One region of the Lactiplantibacillus sp. YT640 genome, then DNA from elsewhere that is predicted to be linked to it. Evidence: riboswitches for the same ligand, from Rfam matches in the RefSeq annotation. Region 1 holds a riboswitch; the other holds the start of a gene.

The links. A riboswitch is a leader RNA that binds a small molecule or an ion and turns the genes downstream of it on or off. The one in region 1 is predicted to bind thiamine pyrophosphate.
Region 2: another riboswitch for thiamine pyrophosphate. It lies ahead of thiM (hydroxyethylthiazole kinase); the one in region 1 lies ahead of ACOV1R_RS02630 (ECF transporter S component).

Annotation. Positions count from the first base shown of each region.
Region 1 covers NZ_JBMNVY010000002.1:222,089-230,969, forward strand. The annotation lists gene ACOV1R_RS02615 (ABC-F family ATP-binding cassette domain-containing protein) at 1-666, shown strand, start outside; gene ACOV1R_RS02620 (energy-coupling factor transporter transmembrane component T family protein) at 787-1,446, opposite strand; gene ACOV1R_RS02625 (ABC transporter ATP-binding protein) at 1,443-2,849, opposite strand; gene ACOV1R_RS02630 (ECF transporter S component) at 2,879-3,448, opposite strand; TPP riboswitch at 3,551-3,644, opposite strand; gene ACOV1R_RS02635 (glutathione peroxidase) at 3,789-4,271, shown strand; gene ACOV1R_RS02640 (aldo/keto reductase) at 4,291-5,121, shown strand; gene greA (transcription elongation factor GreA) at 5,713-6,183, opposite strand; gene ACOV1R_RS02650 (hypothetical protein) at 6,269-6,682, opposite strand; gene ACOV1R_RS02655 (helix-turn-helix transcriptional regulator) at 6,695-6,898, opposite strand; gene ACOV1R_RS02660 (glucosamine-6-phosphate deaminase) at 7,278-7,991, shown strand; gene ACOV1R_RS02665 (MFS transporter) at 8,081-8,881, opposite strand, start outside.
Region 2 covers NZ_JBMNVY010000002.1:111,861-120,741, reverse strand. The annotation lists gene ACOV1R_RS02180 (HIRAN domain-containing protein) at 1-1,077, opposite strand, end outside; gene ACOV1R_RS02175 (gamma-glutamyl-gamma-aminobutyrate hydrolase family protein) at 1,321-2,061, opposite strand; gene cytX (putative hydroxymethylpyrimidine transporter CytX) at 2,143-3,342, opposite strand; gene thiE (thiamine phosphate synthase) at 3,342-3,995, opposite strand; gene thiD (bifunctional hydroxymethylpyrimidine kinase/phosphomethylpyrimidine kinase) at 3,985-4,809, opposite strand; gene thiM (hydroxyethylthiazole kinase) at 4,835-5,626, opposite strand; TPP riboswitch at 5,705-5,810, opposite strand; gene ACOV1R_RS02150 (zinc-binding dehydrogenase) at 5,982-6,959, shown strand; gene larE (ATP-dependent sacrificial sulfur transferase LarE) at 7,159-7,989, opposite strand; gene larD (D/L-lactic acid transporter LarD) at 8,014-8,730, opposite strand; gene larC (nickel insertion protein) at 8,735-8,881, opposite strand, start outside.

The DNA of each region.
Region 1 (8,881 bases):
CACGCTGACTTTCAAATCAGGCCACATGATCGGGTCGCTATCGTGGGGCCCAACGGTAGCGGTAAGACCACATTACTGCGTGCAATTTTAGGTGGCCGGGTGTCAGGATTACGATTGGCTCCGGCGGCACGAGTCGGAGTATTCAACCAAGATATGACAGTGCTCGACGGTAAACAGTCAGTGTGGCAAACGGTGCGGCAAGTCAGTCAGCTACCGAATCAAACGATCCGTAACGTCATGGGCGCGTTGGGCCTGCCAGCACGCTTTTATCCGCAACTGGTATCGGCGTTAAGTGGTGGTGAACTAGTTAAATTACAGCTAATTCGTATTTTAGTCGGTCAATATAACGTTTTAATGTTAGATGAACCAACCAATTATTTGGATGTGGACGCGCTGGATGCGTTGGCCGATTACTTACAAAATTATCCTGGAACCGTAATTTTTGTTTCACATGATGAACCGTTTTGCCAGGCCGTTGCTACTCGGGTATTGCAATTCGAGACGCACCAATTAGTTGATCCTGACAAAGTTGTTAAAGCGCCGCAACCGGTAGAAGCTGACTTAGCAGTACTTCAGTTCAAGTATGATCAATTAATGGCAGACCCGACGTCTTCTACAGCTGCTATTCAGGCGTTACGGCAACAAATTGATCGGCTGAAAGCATGAATTAAGGTCAACTTGTTATTGTTGTGACCCGACCTAAGTGGGGAATATTACCCAAAAACAGGTTTTCTCATAATTGAGAAAACCTGTTTTAATTTAGTGTTTATTCAGTGAATGAGACCACTAGCGCCACGGAATGACGAAGGCGCCGACTTGTAAAAGCAAGCCGCCACTAATCACAATGGTCCAATCCAACTTAGTCAGTGGAATCTGACGATAGTGAGTGCGGGGTGCATCTTCGACAAAACCATGGGAGCGCATGGCCTGGGCAAGGTTCTGCGACCAATTGATAGAGACCAAAATTGCTTTAAAGTAGAGCTGTGGCGACCAGAAGGACAGGACCTGCCCACGCATCAGACCAGCAGCCCGAATCACTTGAACTTCGTGCCGAATCCGTGGTACCAAGTTATACGCGGCGAGGACGCCATATGCAAATTTGGCGGGTAAATGCCAGTTTTGCTCAAGCGAATCGGTTAATTGTAAGACGTCAGTCGTGAGCGTAAAAGTAGCGCCCGTAAAAACAAACGCATAGATTCGTGTGAACAGGACCCAGGCCATCAAAGTCTTGTCACCGCTACCGTTAATGTACTGGGTACTCCAAAGTCCAATTGCTGGTAGCAACGGAATGAGTAGCAACCACCCTAATGTTCGAAGCCGAGTTCGGTGACCGAGCAGGTAAATCAGTGCCAGAATAATCAGTGCCACGTTCAAACTTACAATTGTCGTGAATGAAATTTCTAGCGCAATGATGAGTAGTAATAATAATTTCATGCTAGGATTCATGATCGCACCACCCAATCTAAATGGTGATTTTCAAAGTGTAGCTGATAGTCAATCAATGGCATCAGGCCGGTTAACTGGTGACTAATAATAATCAGTGTCTGCTTAGTTGCCGCTTGGGTGGTCTGTAATAACGCGACCAGGGCATTGATCGAATGCAAATCTAGCCCTTTTAAGGGTTCATCCATGAGTAGAACTGGTGACTGCATGATTAACATGAGCAGAATTTGTAGTTTCTTTTTCTGTCCCTCACTCAAAGTATAGATGACTTGTTCATCACGACCGGATAAGTTGAGTTGCACTAAGGCCGTTTGAATACGGTCTGCGGTAAAGTAGTCGCCATACGCATAGCGTTTACTTTGAGCCAGTTCTTCAGCGACCGTGATGTTTAAAAACTGGGTCTCAGCGTCCTGAAAAAGCAAGGCGACGTGGCGAGCATAGCGTTTGCGTTTTAGCTTGTCGATAGGTGTCCCTTCGTAACGAATTTCGCCAGTATAGGGGTGCAGACGGACGAGGGCTTCAAATAACGTGGATTTACCGCTACCGTTAGGACCCGTGATCAGCGTATTGTGTTGTGCTAACAATTGACGCGTTGTCGGTACTAATAGTTGACGATCACCTGCCTGTAAAGTGACGTGATCAAGTTGAAAACAAGGGCGTTCAACGCGTTGCGGTGCTGACCATGACCGTTGTGGCTGCTCAGTAAAGGCTGAAAATAACTCAGACCAGGTGGTACGGTCAATGAGCTGTAAGTGCTGGTCCTTGATTTGGACGACTTGATCGACGAGCTGTTCGTAACCTGTTAGGTCATGATCCGCCAAGATGATTGTCTTCCCATGTTGATTGCGTAGTTCCACGAGTCGGTCTAACAAGACGGCTCGTGCGGTCGGATCGACACTGGCAAAGGGCTCATCTAGTAGGATGACATCGCTATCCATAGCGACAATGATTGCAAGGGCCACTTTCTGTTTCTCGCCACCGGATAAATGATTTAATAGTCGTGACTGTAAATTTCGGATACCAACAAAGTCAAGCGCACTAAGTAAGCGGGCCGGTATTTGGTCACGGGGCACTTGTAAGTTCTCAAGTGCGAAAATTAGTTCATTTTCAACGGTATCCATGGCAAACTGCTGATTAGGATTCTGAAACATCATGGCAACGTGCTGAGCGCGCCGATTAGCGGTGCTAGCAGTTAATGACTGACCATCAAAGGTAATGGTGCCGTAATCTGGAGTCAGGGGTAGTAAGCCTGCAATCAGCTTTAGGAGCGTCGACTTACCTGTTCCCGATGGCCCTGTCAATAGGATGAAGCTTTGCCGTGGTAGTGTTAGGTTAACGCGATCCAGAATGGGTGTCGACGCCTGTGGATAGGTGTAAGTTAAATTATTCAGCGCGATACTAGCCATTCGAGAAAGCCTCCATTTTATAAAGTGTATTAATGCGTTGATTTTAAAACATGACTGCGATCAAGTAGGTCCGTGATGGTTTTAGTTAACAGACCCCCGAAAACAAACATCGAAATAAAGCGAACGACCACGTATAAAATCAAGAGCCATAGCTGTAATTTATAGTAACCATTACGGGCAAGGTCCCAGCCAAAGGTGACCACAGTAGTTGTTGCGGCCGCAGCCGTTAAGCCTAACCAGTCATAGTGTTTGTAGCCAGTGACGATATAACCTAGTTCGGCCCCAAATCCTTGCACGACACCAGAAATCAATGTGGTGATTCCCCATTGACCACCGAAAAACATTTCGACGGTTGCTGCGAGGAGCTCACCTAGCGTTGCCGAACCCTTTAGTCGAATGAGGTAGCCAGCTAACATGCCGGGCATGCACCATAAGCCAAGTAGTAGTTCATTAGCCAGACCGCTTAGACCAAATGGTGTCAGGGCCGCACTTAAAATGTTATAAACAAAATTAGTCCCCATAAAGATGGCACCAAAGAAAATACCAATTAGTGCCAGTAAAATAATATCGTTCAAGTACCATGATTTAACCCATTTCATTGTTAAATCCTCCCAAAAGTAGTTTGTCATTCACGCATCCAAGCGACAAAAAACGCCTACCACGATTATCGGTGGCAGGCGGCTAAGTCTGAATTGATGGTTCCCCAAATAAAAGCATTGCTCCCTGCGCTGGCATTGTCCAGATTCAGGTTCAATGGGTATTATCTCAGCCGTGATGGCACCCCAGTTGCTATGAATGATACGTTTAGTGTAACGGATAATGACATTCAGTGCAATCAATTTTCCGGAAACTAAAGCAAAGTATGATGAAAAGTCACAATTTTGTGGTTTACTATGGATAAAGCAATGTATTTGGTTAATATTCTTAGGAGGGATCTCGATGGCAGAATCAGTGTATGATTTTACAGAAACTGAGATGAGTGGTGCGCCACTTGACTTGTCACAATATCGCGGTCAGGTCTTGCTAATCGTGAATACGGCTAGCAACTGTGGCCTGGCGCCACAGTTTAAAGGATTAGAAGAACTTTATCAGAAGTATCAGCAGGAGGGCCTAGTGGTCTTGGGATTGCCATCCAATCAATTTCATCAAGAAAAGGCGGATGACGATGAGACCCATGACTATTGTCAACGGCACTACGGGGTAACGTTTCCCATGACCAAACGGGTGATGGTTAATGGTGATGACGCTGATCCGTTATTTACTTACCTCAAACAGGCGGCGGGACATGGCCGAATCAAGTGGAATTTCACAAAATTCCTGATTGGTCGTGATGGCCGTGTGCTCGAACGCTATGCCCCAACGACACGGCCGGCAACATTTGAAGCAGCGATTCGTGATGCCTTGGCTGATCGTTTAATTTAAAAGAAAGAAGTGGCTTAAGTTGGAAACTTATACGTTACGTGATGGTTTAACAGTACCTAAAATTGGCTTTGGAACATATAAACTGAATGGTGCTCATGGTGTGCAAGTGATCGACTCAGCGATTGATCGCGGCTACCGATTATTAGATACGGCCTTTAACTATGAAAATGAAGGTGCTGTTGGTGAAGCGGTTCGGCGTTCGTCAGTACCGCGTTCGGAACTCTTGATTTCATCAAAACTTCCTGGTCGCCACCACACCTACACGGAAGCTATCAATACGATTCAAGAATCATTATATCGAGCTGGCCTGGATTATTATGATTTATATCTAATTCATTGGCCTAACCCTAAGGAAGATCATTATGTTGAAGCTTGGCAGGCACTGATTGATGCCCAGAAGTTAGGCTTGATTCGTTCGATTGGGGTCTCGAATTTCTTACCAGAACATTTAGAACGATTAAACAAAGAAACGGGTGTTTTACCCGTCATTAATCAGGTCGAATTACATCCGTACTTTAACCAGCAGGCACAACGGGATTATGATCAAGCACACGGTATTTTGACGCAAGATTGGAGTCCCCTTGGCCGGGCCAGTGAGATGCTTCAAAATGAGACGCTCAAAGAGATTGCAGTGCACTACCATAAAAATGTTGGTCAGTTGATTTTACGGTGGGAACTACAGTTAGGGACCTTGCTGATTCCAAAGTCGTCAACGCCGAGCCGTCAAGCAGGTAATATGGACGTGTTTGATTTTGAAATCAGTGCAGCTGATATGGCAACAATTAATGGTTTGAGCCAAGTGGATGGTCGCTTGAATAATCAAGATCCAGCAGTGTACCAAGAATTTTAATTTGAATGATATAAAAAGATAGCGACGTTGTGATGATAACTCGTCGCTATCTTTTTATGGGCAACTGCTTGTTGATGATTGGTTTGTGATATCAGCGTAATCGCAATGCATGGTGCAGTAGCGATTGGCTTTTTTAATCATACAAAATGCTAACTGTGTAGCTGTGAGCCACTATCTGGTAAAATATGTTTATAGGTATGTTTTAAGGGCGGTTGGCTGTTTTCATCTTGAAAGGTCGTGGTAGTATGACAAATACGTTTCCCACACTAGGAAAGGTTTTCAGCCGTGGTCACTCTACTTGTTTGGTTTGCTTTCTTGCAAATCATTTTGAGCATCGCACTAGCGATGTATCAGGTATGGAACTCCAGAAACAAAAAATAGCCACCCCAAAACTTTGGCCGGTATTGGGTGACTGTTCTTTGATTATCTAAATTTAAAGCCAACTGCTCTTAGAGCGGGCCTTGATTCAAGTCGGTATTAACGTACCGGCTTTTTTACTGTCTTTATTTTAGCACGTATACGCTTCAGAAAGTGTATTTTTGATTCAAAAAAATAAAGATAAGCTTCCAATCGATTGGCATAACTATTTTATTACGCGCGCTTAACCGCGATTACCTTAACTTGATAAGCCCCGTTCGGTGCGTTCACAGTGACCACATCGTCAACAGTATGATTAGCGAGCGCTTGACCGATGGGAGATGTGAATGAGATTTTTTGTTGTTCGAGATTGGCTTCCTGTTTTCCAACTAATTGATAGGTGATTTGGTCATGATCATCCAGAAATTCGATGGTCACGAATTTACCGATATCGAGTTGATTGTTGTCAGCTGGTTGAACGATTTGGGCGTATTGCAACTGCTTGTTGAGATAACGCAGGCGGCTTTCTAAGCGACCTAAGTCCCGTTTGGCACTACTATATTCGGCATTCTCAGAACGGTCACCTAGTGCCGCAGCCGCAGCCAGAATTCTGATTCGCTCGGGCCGTTGTTGCTTTAAGTCTTCAATTTCCTGTTCGATGGCATGGTAACCAGTCGCAGTCATTTTGTTAAAAGTTGGTTCCATAGCAAAAACCTCGTGTCCGTTGAATTTCTGGGAATAGTTTACCGCAAATGTGATTAGAATGGTACCGTCTAGGTGATATCTGATGTTAATCACGATCGCGCAGGTGGTTGCTATACAGCATGATACCGCTAGTGACGGTGGTCAGGGCGATACCAGCGATCAGACTAATGAACGGCTGATTTATCGCAATCAGGAAGTAGAATAGGGCGGTGAAACCGATTAGTTCAATGAGTGCCCACAGGCCAAGGTAGCGCCATAACCGTTTGGGTTTGTCTTCTATTGGGGTGCTGACATTAACAGACAAAATGATCATGGTAAAAACGGCAATCATCAGGACAATATACAACGGATTGTCGTACGTAAAGGCTTTCTGAAGATTGTTTTTTTGCCAGCCTTGCCAAAATAAAATCAGTAAGATAGCACTATTTTCAATTAACAACGTGGTACGGATGTTCTTGAAATTTTGTAAAATTAAACGTTCGTCACGAATCTTTTTCATGGCAGGGATCTCCTAACTGGGTTCGACCCAAAAGACAGTATCGAGTGTTTGGTTGAGTGCGTGACAGAGGTTGAGGCAGAGTTTCAGTGATGGGTTATAGGTGCCCTTTTCAATCAAACTCAGGGTTTGACGGGTGATGCCAGTCTTGCTGGCGAGTTCTTTTTGTGAGAATCCGGCCATTAACCGGTATTGCTTGACATGATTCGCGGTTAACACCTCCCTTTATGTAATATATATCTTCCATACAAAGCTAATTTTAGCCGTTACCAATTGCAATGTAAATATTGGATAGTTTGATTGAAATGTGAACAAATAAATGGTTGGCGTAGAGGTATGAGCGCAAAAAAATAGCCAATGACTTTGCAGCCTTGGCTAGTCGTGGAATTTCTCACGTTCCACGGAGTTACGAACATGTTAAGTATAGGCAAAATTATCGAAAAATACAATTAATTTATTAAAGGAGTTTGGCTTGACAGTTTAACAATGATAACGATTGCAAAAAATAAAAGTGAAATATTTCAGACAAACCTCTTGAATTTTAGTCTAGACCAATATACAATTGGACTATACCAAACAAAGAGGGAGTCAGTTAATTATGAAAGTTATCGTAGTAAAGGATCAAGCTGCCGGCGGAAAAGAAGGTTTCAAAGTATTTAAGAATGCTTTAGACAATGGTGCGAAAGTATTTGGGTTGGCAACTGGTTCGACACCCGTTACAACTTACAAAGAAATCGTTAATAGTGACTTAGATTTCAGTGACTGCACATCCGTTAACTTGGATGAATACGTTGGGATTGCACCAGACAACGACCAAAGTTATAAATACTTCATGCAAACTCATTTATTCAATGACAAGCCATTTAAGGAATCATTCTTGCCAAACGGTTTAGCTTCAGATCCAGAAGCTGAAGTTAAGCGTTACGACAAAGTGATTGACGAACACCCAATTGACTTACAAATCTTAGGGATTGGCCGTAATGGTCACATTGGTTTTAACGAACCAGGTACTCCTCGCGATATTACGACGCACGTGGTTGATTTAACTGAATCAACCATTGAAGCTAACGCGCGGTTCTTCGCCAGCGAAAATGATGTTCCTAAGCAAGCCTTCTCAATGGGCTTAGCTTCCATCATGAAGAGCAAGCACTTATTGCTCGAAGCATTCGGCGAAAACAAGGCTGATGCGGTCAAGGGTATGATTGAAGGCCCAGACACCCCTGAATTACCAGCAAGTATCTTGCAAAACCATCCAGACGTTACCGTTATCATTGACGAAGCGGCTGCTAGCAAGTTAAGCAAGAAGTATTAATTTTAATTAAGCTAAAAATGAACTGAAAGCCGTGCTTCATAACGATTGCGTTGTGAAGCACGGCTTTTTAACTTTGTCGGTCAAGTCGGTTATTGTGCCGCCGTTACTAATTTTTTCTGGAATTGAAATCCCATACATAGTACACCTAGGATCAGCGCAATAAAGCCGCTGACTACGAAGACGTTAATACCCATACCAGCAACTAATTTAGTCAATGGATTAACGATGAAAGGACTGACCACACCCCCGATTGAGTAAATCGCGACGTACACACCTAGGGCCATCGAAACACTGTTTTTGCCAACTGAAATTGAGATCAAATATGGAAATTGTCCCATGGCGATACTCATTGCGGCACCCACGATGAAGCTACCTACAAAGGCTAACCATAGCGAATGTCCAAGACCGATTAACAGGTAGGACAGGCCGTATAAGATAAACGAGATTGTGATGGATGAGTATTTGAACCGCTTGCCGATAACGCCAACAATCAAGCCGCATAGCATCCCCCCAATTAATGAAACGGTTGACGTTAGAGCGGCTTGTGAGGTTGCGCCAAGTTCTTCTTCAGCAACAAATAGTGAAATGTTGTTGTTCAAAACATTATTTAAGAGTAACGTGCAGAATCCCCAGAAGGCACAGTAAAAGACGTATTTGTTGAGCTTAATCTGTTCACCGGTGTCCTGATCGTTGGCTGCATTGACTGCTGCCGGATGCATCGGCACTAATGTTAAGATCACAATCAAAATAAGTGCTGAGAATAAGTAAATCCAATAATTATTTACCCAACCGTTCGTTGCAGCTAGCTGGCCGCCACCCATGATGAAGACAATACCACCGAGATTGGTGAAGGTGGTTGTTAAACCCATAGTGGACTGGCGTTCGGTTTC
Region 2 (8,881 bases), 110 kb from region 1:
CGTAAACGTCGCGTTGGTGCGACTAGGTGTTACTGGATGGTAAGGAACTAGCGGTTGTGAGGAGAAGTGCAATGCTAATTTCAGTGCTGGTTGCACGCGTGGATCACCAAACGGCGCCCAGCTGACCATGAAGCCGGCCTGCATATGTGCACTAACCTGGCCAACTCGGTAAATAACCGCGGGTTGCGCAGCATCATCGACCAAGTTATCATTCAGCCCCGTCTTGGTTTGAGCACTGATACCAACTACATAAAAGCTACTAGCGTTCGTTAAGACCGCTGCTGAAATGTGTTCATTTTGCCACCGCTGAACCACGTCGGCCTTCGCCGTCACTTGACAAGTAATGAGGCTGTCCGGCGGTACTTGTGACCAATCAGGCGTTAATAGATAACGTTTGGTAACGTGTAATTCATCAGCGGGCGTCAACCATGGCGATAACGGAACCTGCTGATACTTAATCGGGTGACCATTGCACATCATGACAATTGTTCCTAACGGTGTCTGTAACGAATGCGTTGGCACTGCCCCTAAATTTGTCCTCGATTTAGCCAATCGTTGGCGGATTTGCAACGCCTCAATCGGACTCGGGACTGCAGTAGTCCGCCATAGCATCAATTCAAGATGCTGTTTTTGCTGATCTAATACCGTCACGATGCCGTACAATCGTTGTCCCTGATCCATCAGTGCCGCGTACGGCTGATTCTGATACCGGGCAATGTAGCCTAACTTAGCATGTTGCAACGTCCACACTGAGATGGCATTATCATCGTATTGATTGCCACTTTCTCGCTGGAGCAACACCGCCATACCCACTCTGAGCGTCGTTAACGTTGCCACAATATCATCGACATACCGTTCGCCAACGACCGTGACTGTATCCAATGCGACGGCTGCATCGCCTGTTGAATTTTGTTCAGTTACTTGAACAGCTGTGGTCACTGGAATTATTTCAATGTCAGCTGTTTCTGGTTCGTGGGCGCGAACTAACAGTTCTTGCCCCTGATTAATCACAGCGATAACCCGATAGGTCTGCTTCTTCAACGTCATTACGCTCATGCCAGCTTCAATTCGTTCCATAGCGGTCACCCCCTTAACAATAACTTTATTCCATTATACGAAAGCGTTGCCAGTATTAACAGCTTTACGAATTGTTTTACACGTCAGCTTACAATATCTTGGATTAGTTATCTAGTTGCCAACACCATTTCAGATGTTTCACGTGAAACATTCATTAGTTTTGCGGCTGCACATTAAAAACGTGGTTATCCTACAATTCAGAATAACCACGCCCGATTTTATCAATTTGCTAGTCAATGCTATCTACGCCACACAAGCCCGCATAAACGCCGCAAACAACCGCGCCTGCACGGAGTTTACTTGTTGCATCATTTCTGGATGCCACTGGACACCCAACTGTAGACCACCAGCTGTCGCCTCAATTGCTTCAACAACCTGATCCGCACTTTGGGCCACCACCTGAAAGCCCGTTGCCACCTGTTTCACGGCCTGATGATGAAATGAATTGACCGTGATTGCGTCACTAGTGGTGCCTAAATATTCAGCTAAGGTCGTACCTGGTACGACCTTCACGTGATGCATGCCGTAAGCGGCCAATTGTCCTTGCATATGTTTTAAGGTACCCTGACCAGCTGGTAGTTCACTCATATCCTGATAAAGATTGCCACCATAGCACACGTTTAAGATTTGTAAGCCCCGACAGATACCGAGCACCGGTTTACCAACGGCGTGGGTGGCACGAATCAGCGCAATTTCATACTGATCCCGTTCCGGATCTACCCCACCCAATTTAGGCTGGGGTTCCTCCCCATACGTCAATGGGGCCACATCTGCACCACCACAAAGTAGTAGACCATCGATCATTCCAACGTATCGTTCAATCGTCGTTGCGTCGGTCGTTACCGGTAATACCAATGGCACACCGCCATTATCCGTTACTGATTTCAAATAATCACGATTCACATAATCACGGACCCGCCCCGGGAACATCTGGCTGTTCACTGTCACAACGCCTGGTGCGATTCCAATTATCGTTTTAACCATTCTGTCGCCCTCTCTCAAAAAAATCCCACGGTAACATGCGTATTACCAATGGGATTATCATTTACTTTTTACATCTAATTGTCAATGACTAAGCTCACGATATTCGAGCTCGGTTGGTTTGACGATAATTCCCGTCAACCAGACGGCGATGCTCAGCCCAACCAATACTAATAGCGTCGTGCCACCAATGAAATCAATGGCCTGTAACTGATAATAGGCGACAATCCCCACAACCCACCAGCAAAAGTTCAACCAGTATGGTAACGTAGCGTGCCGCACAAAGTACGTGACGAAGATAATAGCATATAGCGGTGTGAAGACCGAACCAATCAAATACAGGAAGTTCTGATAATACGTCATGGCAACCGTCAGCGCAATCAATAGCCCAACTACCGTCACACCAACGGCTAATCGATTAACATGGCGGCTACCGGTCAGATTAGCCAAACTCGTGGCGGCCGAATAAGTATCTAAAAATGTCGTCGTCACCGTTGAGAAAACGATAATCAGCAATGCAACCAATCCTAAACCGGACCGCGTCAGCAATGCCGTGATATCAGTTTGCCCTGTCCGTAACACAACTAATAGCCCCGTCACAAACATCACTAAACTGCCTAACATATAGCCACCTGCGCTGACTAGTGCGACTGGTAAAGGACGATCAACACGCTGGGTATAATCACCAATTAGTGGCAACCATGAGAGTGCCATCGTAACGTTCAATTCCACTGCTTGCCCAAACGTCATACTAGTCGTTGATACCGACTGACTAGTTGTCGGTGCCATAAATACCATTACGAGCATTAACACCGTCCCGAGCACCAACAAGCCCACAACGGCATTGTTGATTTTGAACAGTAACTGACTACCCATGAGCAACCACGCAATAATCAAAATCGCCACGATGGTTGCCATTAATAGCGGACTTCGAAAGCCAAATAGCTTTCCACTAATACTGTTCATGGCTAACTGAGCATTGACGATCATCACCGCCGTCCAGCCAACGAGTTGCAAGGCGTTGAGTCCTGACGCTAGTAACACTCCGCCGCGACCAAAAGCCAGTTGGGCTGACGCTAACGCGGACTGGTGTAATTTAGCCCCCAAATAGCCGGCTGGAACCAAGAACAGGCCACAGCCGATCATGTGCCCCAATACAATCGCAGCCAATCCGCGTGTCAGCCCCAGTGGTGCCATCAGCGTACCTGTTAAGATTTCGGCAATTGAGATAGCCGCACCGAGCCACAGTAAAAATTGGCTCCGAAAAATCCCGTCATGTTTCATCAGTGCACCTCCGTAGCCGTTAGCATCGCCTTGACCGTGGCGGCCATATCGGGACTACGCGTTAACATTGAGATCACCGCAGCGCCAGCCGCACCAGTAGCCGCAATAGCTGGCAATTGCGCGACAGTAATTCCGCCAATGGCGACAACGGGACAGGTTGCAGTCACGACTAATTGTCGCAACCCCGTCAGACCGACTACTGGATCCGCATCGGCCTTAGATGTCGTTGGAAAGATGGGACCACTACCAAGATAAGCAATGCCTTCCAATTGGTTAGCAATCTGCACTTCAGCTAAGGTTGAACAAGACAAACCGACAAACATTTGATTAGCGACCCGTTGAATAACTTGTGTCACCCGGTCATCCTTTTGACCAACGTGAACCCCATCTGCTTGCAGTGCGAGTGCCAGCTCGACATCATCATCGACGATAAAGGGAACGTGCGCTTGCGCACAACGTGCCCGCAGCTGTTGCCCCAATGCAAAACGCTCAGCCGTAGTCAACTGGCTATTACCTTTATCTCGGTATTGGAATGCCGTGATGCCCGCATCCAAGGCCGTTTGGACGACCACATTTAGATCCTGTCCCGGCACGTCTTGTGTCCCGCACACAAAATAAGCACGTAATTGTGTGGGTTCAAATTTAAGCGTCATGAACGATCACCTGCTCACTTGGGGTTGCCCAATGATTCAGCGGGCCATGACCATGCCCGACCTGGATACCATCCTGAATCGTCCCAGCAACGTACGCCTTAGCCGTTTTAATGGCCGCAGCCATTGACCGTCCTTTTGCTAATTCGGCGGTAATACATGCCGATAGGGTATCTCCCGTGCCGTGGGTTCGCACCGTATCAATCCGTGGGGCCGAAAGCCAAAAGGCGGTCCCGTCAGCCAACAGTACGAAGTCATTAGCTAAATCGGAATTATCACCATGCCCACCTTTAATAATGACATTGTCAGCACCTAACCCCTGTAGCGCATGTCCAGCTGTAACCATCGCTTGATTACTAGTGATTGCCTGACCAATTAATTGTTCTGCTTCCGGTAAATTCGGCGTCACAACAGTCGCTAACGGGAGCAGTTCGTCGCGAACCGTTTTAATCGCATCCGCGGCTAATAACGCCGCCCCGCCTTTCGCAATCATGACTGGATCAACTGTCAGCGGCCCAAAATCAACTCGTTTCAAGTTCTCAACGACGGCATGGACGTGTTCAGCATCCGCAAGCATCCCCGTTTTACAAGCGCGAATGTCTAAGTCAGCTGCTAACGAAGCAAATTGTTCGTCAATGATCTTCGTCGGCATTGCCATAAAATCTTGGACCCCCAATGTATTTTGAGCTGTCACGGCAACGACTACCGCGGTACCAAAAACGTGACGTGCCTGCATCGTTTTTAAATCGGCCATGACACCGGCACCGCCACCACTGTCCGTACCAGCAATCGTTGCCACTTGTGGAAATTCATTCATTAAATCTCGCGACCCTTCATTATATTTAATCAACTTTAGCAATTGTTTGAATTTCTGACACTGTCACTAAGCTCAGCCGGTCAATCAAATCAATGGCAAATGTGGCGGGACGATCGGCCGTCAGATGACTGGCGACAAGTTCCCCCGCTCCCGCTAAGACTAAGCAAGCCACTTGCGCCGCCTGGTAAACGTCGGTTGGACTAACGGCTGTAAAAGCCGCGACGATACTAGAAAGTAAATCGCCCGAGCCCACGTGACGTTGGAAGAGCGGGGTACCATTAGCGACTTTAACTACGCGCTGACCATCCGTAATAACATCAGTAGGTCCCGACAATATGACACAGCATTGGAATTGCTGTGCACAAGCTTGAGCAATTTCAACCAGGTCGCCCTGACCGCTCCCCGCATCAATGCCCTTCGCTTGCCAATCCATGCCAGCCAATGCCGCAATTTCACCAGCATTGCCCCGAATAACATCGACTTGAAAATCAGATAGTAATGCTAGCGCGACTTCTTTTCGATAAGGGACCGCCCCGACGGCCACCGGATCAAGAACGACTGGCTTATGATACTGATTAGCAAGCTTACCAACCACCCGCATTTGATCAATCTGGGTGGTGGTCAGGGTTCCTAAATTAATGCAAACAGCCCCGGCAATTTGGACCATCGTCTCCGCTTCTTGGACTTCAGCTGACATAATTGGCGAGGCCCCTAACGCGTTTAGCCCATTGGCAACGTCTTGAACCGTAACAAAATTGGCAATGTTAAAAACAATCGGATTGTGATCCCGTAAAGTATTCAATAATTGTAATTCCATAGCAATTCTCCTCCTCATTGACCGTCACACCAATCAAAAACGACCACCAATCAACATGCATTGATCCAGTGGCCGCTAACATTAGCTGTGACACTTTCCTACGCAAGTTTGAGCTTACAGGTTCAGAGGGATCGGCACTTACAGCACCATCTCAGCCCATTTTTGGACACCCCTAGTGTTTAAAAATATTCAATTACTAACCTTAGTCTAACGATTGTAACCGCTAACGTCAATCTTTCCGTTAACCGAATCACCCTCATTGCTACTTAATTAATTAGGCATTAAAGTTTAAATTCACCGCCGCGACCGGTTATAATAAAAAGCAAATATGCCTTTAAGAAAAGAGTGATTGAAGATGCAAGCACTTGTTGTGCCAGATCCATCCGCTCAAACTATGGAACAGCTTCAATGGCAAGAACGGCCCATGCCCAACCTCGGGCCAACTGAGGTGTTGATCAAGACCCAAGCAGTCGGGCTCAATCCGGTAGATTTTAAATTAGTTGCGGCGGGTAACGCCGCCTGGCAATATCCACACACACTAGGACTAGACACAGCTGGAATCGTGGAGGCGGTTGGCGCTGAGGTCACTAATTTTCGGCCTGGCGAACGAGTTTGTGGGCACGCTAATCTCGCCAATAATGGGACGTTTGCCGAATACGTGAGTTTACCAGCAGCCGTGCTAGCTAAGATTCCAACGACTGTGAGCTTTGAAGCAGCCGCCGCTAGTCTCTGCGCTGGATTGACGGCTTATCAGGCCCTCCTGCGCAAAGCCAATTTAAATGCCGCGCAAACTGTGCTGATCCATGCAGGTGCGGGCGGTGTAGGCAGTATGGCTATTCAACTCGCTAAGGCTGCTGGCAAGACCGTCTTCACGACCGTTTCAAAGGCCAAGCAAGCCTTCGTGGCACCGCTGCATCCCGATGCCCAAATCGATTACCATCATGAAGATGTGACCACACGCATTCAAGACCTAACGCAGCAGCACGGTGTTGATCTGATCATTAATACCATTGGTCATGCTGATGCGGACTTACCGCGCTTAGCTTACAATGGCCAGCTTGTCTGTGTATTAGCAACTCCGGACCACTTTCCAAGTAATCAAGTTGTAACTATCAGTAAATTGGACCTCGGTGGTGCCCACCGTAGCGGTAACCCAGCGCAAGTTGCCGATCTTGGGAAAATGACCGCCGCCTTATTAGCTTTGGTCCAAGCTGGCAAGGTCGACCCACTAATTACTCAGGTCTTGCACCGTGACCAACTTGTAACTGGTTTGCAACAACTCCAAGCTGGTCAAGTCGTTGGTAAACTCGTCGTGACTTTTGACGCCTGTTGATCTAAAAATGAAGATACGAAAAACGCAGCTCAAGGGCGGCCTTGAACTGCGCTTTTTGGGGTGTCAGGCGATAATCGCAACATGTGCGTATCGGCTGGGGTTACGATTATCATCGGGTGGGCGAATGAACCATGATCACCGCCGTTCAGCCGCCCATCTCCGATTAATCCCGACACCACTATCATTAATTTGATTAGGCCTAGGCGAAAGTGGCCAATTGTGCCTTGGTCAACGTATCATTCATCCGACCACTACGGAAGCCACCTAAATCAAGGGTAACGTAGCGGAATCCAAGTGATTGTAATTGACGGTTAACGCGGTCGTTAAAGACTAAGAAATCACCAATTCGTGCTTCTGGTAATTCGATCCGCGCAATATCATTGTGGAAACGAACCCGGACCGTTGGAAAACCTAAACTACGCAAATATTTTTCGGCGGCCATTACTTGAGCAATATTGTCATGTGTCAACGTCGTCCCGTATGGGAACCGTGAAGATACAGAGCATGACGCCACTTTATTCCAGTTCGTCAAACCGAGTTCTTGTGCCAAGGCCCGAACGTCAGTCTTGAAGAAATCAGCTTCTTGTAACAAGCTCCGGGCCCCCGCTTCACTACGGGCCTTCAAACCAGGACGATAATCATTTTCATCATTCTTGATCATACCGTCTAAGACAGCGGCACTACCGTTATTAGCCGCAATGTCATTCAACCGGCTGTAGAACATCTTCTTCGCATAGTACCAGCTATCAGGCGTGTTGTTCTTGATGTGGTCATCGCTCAAGTAGTCTAGCGTGGTTCCTTGAACGTTAGCACCTAGTTCTTCGGCTAAACTCATCGCTTTATCGAATTCTTCATCCGTAAATAATTCAGAGTTCGCAACCACAGCGGTCACATTGTCACGGCCTAAAACATCGAAGGCCAACTTCAAAACTAAGGTACTGTCGATCCCACCAGAAAAGGCCACGGTGACCCGTTGTAAATCCTTTAATGCTGCTACTAACGTTGCTTTTTTTGTTGCTAATGTTGCCATAATAAAACCCTTCTTCTATTTAATTTAATTAATTCCAAAAAATCCATGCATAAACCAAGCGGCAATTGCTGCCCCGACAAAGGGCGCAATTCCTGGCACAATGATACCGTATTGCCAATCACTATCGGCTTTATTGGCAATTGGTAAGATGGCGTGGGCAATCCGGGGTCCCATATCTCGAGCTAAGTTCATTGCGAACCCGGTTGGACCACCAAGTCCCATCCCAATGGCCCATACAAGTAGGCCAACGCCAATTGGCACGATTCCCGGCGTTTTAATCTCAGAAATCGCTAAAATACCCGAAATAAAAATAAATGTATCAAATAATTCCACAAAGAAATTCCGCGGTAAGTTACGAACGGCTGGTGCCGTACAGAATAAGTTCCGAATTGTAATGGGTGAAATCTCATCTGTTGAGGCTTTAAAATGATCAGCATACATGATCCAAACGATCACTGAGCCCACGACCCCACCAAGCACTTCCGCAACGGAATACGGAATAAATAAAGACCATGCGATATTTCCTAATAGACACTGCGCCAAAACCATTGCCGGGTTAATGCAAACATTGCCAAAAATGAATAAGGCAACGCTAATCCCAAAACCCCAAGTTGTAATGGCAAAAATATGACCGGAACCCCGATACTTGGTTCCCTTTAATACGGAACTACAATGAACACCCACCCCAAAAATAATCATTAGGGCTGTGCCCATAAATTCAGCAATCAACTGATGTACCAAAAAATTACGCCTCCTCATCTAATTGATCTACCGCCACTAAGGCTGCCTGGTAGACCGTTCTAAACGGAATATGAAATTGCTGCGCCAGCTGGGCACAATCCGCATATTCCGGCATCTTCTTCTCAATATCTTGATATGTCGCCACTTTAAC